2 regions of the Dactylosporangium sp. NPDC050588 genome follow, and region 1 is predicted to be linked to the other one. Evidence: riboswitches for the same ligand, from Rfam matches in the RefSeq annotation. Region 1 holds a riboswitch; the other holds the start of a gene.
What was found. A riboswitch is a leader RNA that binds a small molecule or an ion and turns the genes downstream of it on or off. The one in region 1 is predicted to bind cobalamin.
Positions count from the first base shown of each region.

Region 2: it holds a riboswitch for cobalamin, as region 1 does, so the genes downstream of both, bluB (5,6-dimethylbenzimidazole synthase) here and metE (5-methyltetrahydropteroyltriglutamate--homocysteine S-methyltransferase) in region 1, are expected to answer to the same signal.

Region 1 is NZ_JBFAJA010000071.1:47,498-49,669, forward strand. Features, by position in the region: gene metE (5-methyltetrahydropteroyltriglutamate--homocysteine S-methyltransferase) at 1-770, opposite strand, end outside; cobalamin riboswitch at 901-1,123, opposite strand; gene AB0I21_RS39820 (DUF4437 domain-containing protein) at 1,160-2,053, opposite strand; gene AB0I21_RS39825 (TetR/AcrR family transcriptional regulator C-terminal ligand-binding domain-containing protein) at 2,138-2,172, shown strand, end outside.
Region 2 is NZ_JBFAJA010000018.1:125,250-127,421, forward strand. Features, by position in the region: gene AB0I21_RS15055 (roadblock/LC7 domain-containing protein) at 1-285, shown strand, start outside; gene bluB (5,6-dimethylbenzimidazole synthase) at 335-955, opposite strand; cobalamin riboswitch at 993-1,197, opposite strand; gene AB0I21_RS15065 (metallophosphoesterase) at 1,285-1,971, opposite strand; gene AB0I21_RS15070 (MBL fold metallo-hydrolase) at 2,111-2,172, opposite strand, start outside.

The sequences.
Region 1 (2,172 bases):
TCGACCGGCGTGTCCAGCAGGGCCGGCAGGGCGTCGCCGATCTCGCCGAAGTACGTGGCGACGAAGAGCTCGGGCCGGGCCCTGAGCGCGCCGAGCCGGGCGTAGGCGCGGCGCAGCGCGGCGATCTCGTCCGGGCCGCGGTCGGTGGCGTAGGCGGGCTCGTCCAGCTGTACCCACGAGACACCCGCATCCGCGAGGGCGGCGAGGATCTCGGCGTAGACGCCGACCAGGTCGTCGAGCCGGGCGAACGGGTCGTCGCCCTTGGCCAGCAGCAGGAACGTGGCCGGTCCGACCAGCACCGGCCGGGTCTCGACGCCCAGGGCGCGGGCCTCGGCGTGCTCCCGCAGCGCCTTGGCCGGGTCGGCGGCGAAGACGGTGTCGGGTCCGATCTCCGGCACCAGGTAGTGGTAGTTGGTGCCGAACCACTTCGTCAGTTCGAGCGCCGGCTCGGCGTCCACGCCGCGGGCCATGGCGAAGTACGTGTCGAGCTTCGACAGCCCGAGCGCGGTGAACCGCGTGGGTGTCGCCCCGACCGCGACGGCGGTGTCGAGGACGTGGTCGTAGTAGGAGAACGTGTTCGACGGGATCGCCGCGAGGCGGGCGTTGCGCAGCGTCTGCCACACGTCGGCGCGCAGCGTCGCCGCCGTGCGCTCCAGGGTGTCCTCGTCGATGGTGCCGGCCCAGTAGGCCTCGACGGCCCGCTTCAGCTCGCGGTTTCCGCCGATGCGTGGGTAGCCGAGCACGGTGCTCAGCCCGAATGTGGTGCTCATGTGTCCCCTCGGTGCACAGTCACGACGGCCGGACTGGCACGGGGGGACGCCACCGGCCGCACGGCGGCGCGCCGCGTGGGCCGGTCGATGGCGTCGGCCGTCCCGCGCGGCCTCCGACCACCGCACGCCGGGCGGCGCGCGGTGCGCTGGCAGGTCTTCGGACTCGCGGGCGTGACCCTGGATGTCGTCCAGGGTCGCCTACTGGCCGTCGCTTCCCAGGCCTTGCGGCCCAGTGCTCAATGACGGCGGTCGTTCCCACTCACCGCTGCGGGGCAGTCCCGGATTCGCACCGGATTCCCTGTTGCCACGGCCGGTCCCGGAGGACCGGCCGAACCAGCTGCACTCATCACCATACATACGCACCGCCGCGGGAGCGGGTGTCGGCTGCGTCACTGGTGCGTGGGGTCGCTCCAGCGGCCGATGCTGCGGGAGCGGACCGGCTCGATGAACCGCGGCGCGGCGCTGTGCGGGAAGCCCTCGCCCCAGTTGGTGGCGTCGCCGTGCATCTGGACGCGGGCGTTGTCGGTGTACCAGTCGACGAGGTCCGCGTCGGAGCGCACGATCCACGTGCAGCCGGCCTCGGCGTCGGCGGTGAAGTCGCCGTGGCGGATCAGCGGCGGACGCCAGAAGTACGTGCCGGGCCACATCTTGCCGAAGTTGTAGTCGAAGCCGCCGTCGAGGCAGTACGCCTCCTCGGAGCACGGGTGGTGCGCGAGCGGCACCTCCCGCCAGCCGGGCTTGGCCTTGATGAGCCGGGTGTAGAAGCCGGTCTTCTCGTCGCGGTGCAGCAGCTTGATGAACAGGCCCGGCACCGGCGTGCCGCCGAGGTCGAAGCGCATCGGGGAGCCGTCCTTGACGTCGATCCACGGCATCCGGGCACTGTCGAGCACGACGAGCTTCTGGTCGGGACGCACGGTTTCGCGGTCCTTGGTCTCAGGGTGGAAGTGCCAGTCGCCGTACTCGCGGAACAGCAGGATCTCCGTGCCGGCAGCCGCCGTGACCGGCGGGGTCCACACGCCGGCGGGCGCGGTCCAGTAGCCCTCCGGCCCGAGGACGGTGTCGCCGATGACGACCTGTCCGGACAGCACGAACCATTCGGTGTCCGCGTCGTGTACGCCGGCGGGCCGCGACCAGTCGCCGGTGAAGCGGACCTTCAGCGAGGCCGACCCGTCCTCCTCGTCGTAGCTGAGGTTGCGCTGCTCGGCGGTGCCGGTGGCGTGCTGGAACTCGGCGAGGTGCCAGATCAGGTCACGCTCGTCGACGATCTCCACGTGCGGGCGCATGGTGTGCCTCCAGGCTCGGCAGCAGTTTCCGGTGCGGAATGTATCGCTTAATAGTTTCGCGTACAAGGTGTACCGTCAACGCTCGTGACCCGACCTGGCCGACCCGCCGGCCCCACCTC
Region 2 (2,172 bases), on a different contig from region 1:
CTGGTCACCTACGACCTGGGCGCGTACGACGCCGGCGGAGGCACCGAGCCGCACGACGCGGCCGCGCTCGCGGCGACGACGTTCGGCCTGGGCCGGCAGGTGGCGCTGGTGCTGGGGCAGTCACCGTTCCGGGACGCGACCATGCGCAACGACGGCGGCTACTTCACCGTGTACGCCGTGGACGGCAGCACGCTGCTCGCGGTGCTCGGCAGCGACGGGCTCAACGTCGCCCGCCTGCACCTGGAGGCCCGCCCGACCTGCCAGCAGCTCGCCGCGCTGCTCTGAGCCCCGCCCCGGTCCCGCCCGGCACCGTGCCCGCCCCACGCGGCGCCGGCTACCAGCGGTCGTGGTGCACGGCGTCGGCGAGCGGGGCCCGGCGGCGCCAGCCGTGCCGCTCCAGGTCGGGGACGGACTCCAGGTGGGTCACCGGGCCCAGGCACAGCCACGCGACCGGGCGGATGCCGGCCGGGACGCCCAGCAGCTCACGGACGAACGGCTCGCGGTAGAACGACACCCAGCCGACGCCGAGCCCCTCCGCGGTCGCGGCCAGCCACAGGTTCTGGATGGCGAGGCAGACGGAGTAGAGGCCGGCGTCGGCGATCGCGTGCCGGCCGAGGACCGCCGGGCCGCCGCGGCCGGGGTCGTACGTGACGACCACGGACAGGGTCGCCTCCAGCACGCCGTCGATCTTGATGCGGGCGAAGGCCGCGGCCCGGTCGGCGTCCAGCGTCGCGGCGAACGTGTCGCGCTCGGTGCGGACGTGGTCGTGGAAGGCGCCGCGCAGGGCGGGGTCGCGGACGAGGACGAAGTCCCACGGCTGGGACAGGCCGACGCTCGGCGCGGCGTGGGCGGCGCCCAGCACGCGGTCGAGGACGTCGCCGGGGATCGGCGCGCCGGTGAACTGGCCGCGCACGTCGCGGCGGCGGTGCACGACGTCGTACAGGTCGGTGCTCATCAGGGCAGGCTCCCGCTGCTCGTGGCCGCCCGTCAGGGACGGCCGGTGGCCGCGAGGCCGGTCTTCGGACTCTCGGATCAACGCCTGCACCGTCCGCCTTCCCAGCCCTGAGGCCAGTGACCGCGCACCGCTGGTGCGCATGGACGGCAGCTCCCCGATCACCGCGGCGGGCCCGTGCCGGATTCACACCGGCTTCCCGATTCTCCCCGGTCGCCCGGGGCACCTCGCTTCAGTTCGTGCCGTCCGGCAGCATACGCGGCGGCCCGGCCGGGCCGCGGCAATAGCGGCCCGTCGGGGCTCAGTCCGCGGCATTCGCGGCCCGTCGGGGCTCAGGGCACGCAGAGCCGGTAGTGGGTGGTGAGCCGGCCGTCCTCGACGAGGTGGAACGCGAGCGCCGGCGGCGGCTCGGGCCGGTCCTCGGGCTCCCACGGCAGCACCATCGTCGACTCGACGCCCGGCGCGGCGAGCACGGGCACGCCCGCGAACGTGCCGACGGCGGCGCTGTGGACGTGCCCGCACAGGACGGCGAGCACGTCCGGGTGGCGGCGGAGGACGTCGGCGAGCCGCCCGGCGCCGAGCTGGCGGACCTGGTCCGCGGCGGGCTTGCCCACCGGCACCGGCGGATGATGGCAGCACACGAACGCGGGCGTGCCCGCCGCCGCAGCGAGGGTGCCGTCGAGCCACCGGAGGGTGCCGTCGTCGAGCCAGCCCTCGGCGTGCCCGGGCACCGACGAGTCGCACAGCGCGAACAGCACCCCCGCCACGGTCTCGGCGCGGTCGGTCCGGAACGCGGCCGGGTCGTCGTGGTTGCCGGGCACCGCGAGGACGGGCACACCGAGCTTCCGGAGGCGGCCGAACGCCGCGTATTCGGCGTCGAGTCCGTGGTCGGCGACGTCGCCGGTGACGAGCACGGCGTCCACCGGTTCGCGGAGGCTGCCGATGTACGCGATGACGCGGTCGAACCGGTCGGTCGGCTGCGCGCCGAGGTGGAGGTCGCTGAGGTGGGCGATGAGCACCCCTGCCGGTTACCCCGGCCGGCGCGCGGCTACCGCGGCGGGCGCGCGCCATCCGCGACGGTCCCGCGGCGCCTGCGGCGGGTGCGCGTTGCCCGTGGCGGTCCCGTGGCGGGTGCGCATTGCCCGCGGGGGTTCGTGGCTACCGCAGCAGGTGTGCGCTGCCCGCGGTTTCGAAGGCGGCGCGGACGTCGGCGATGCCCT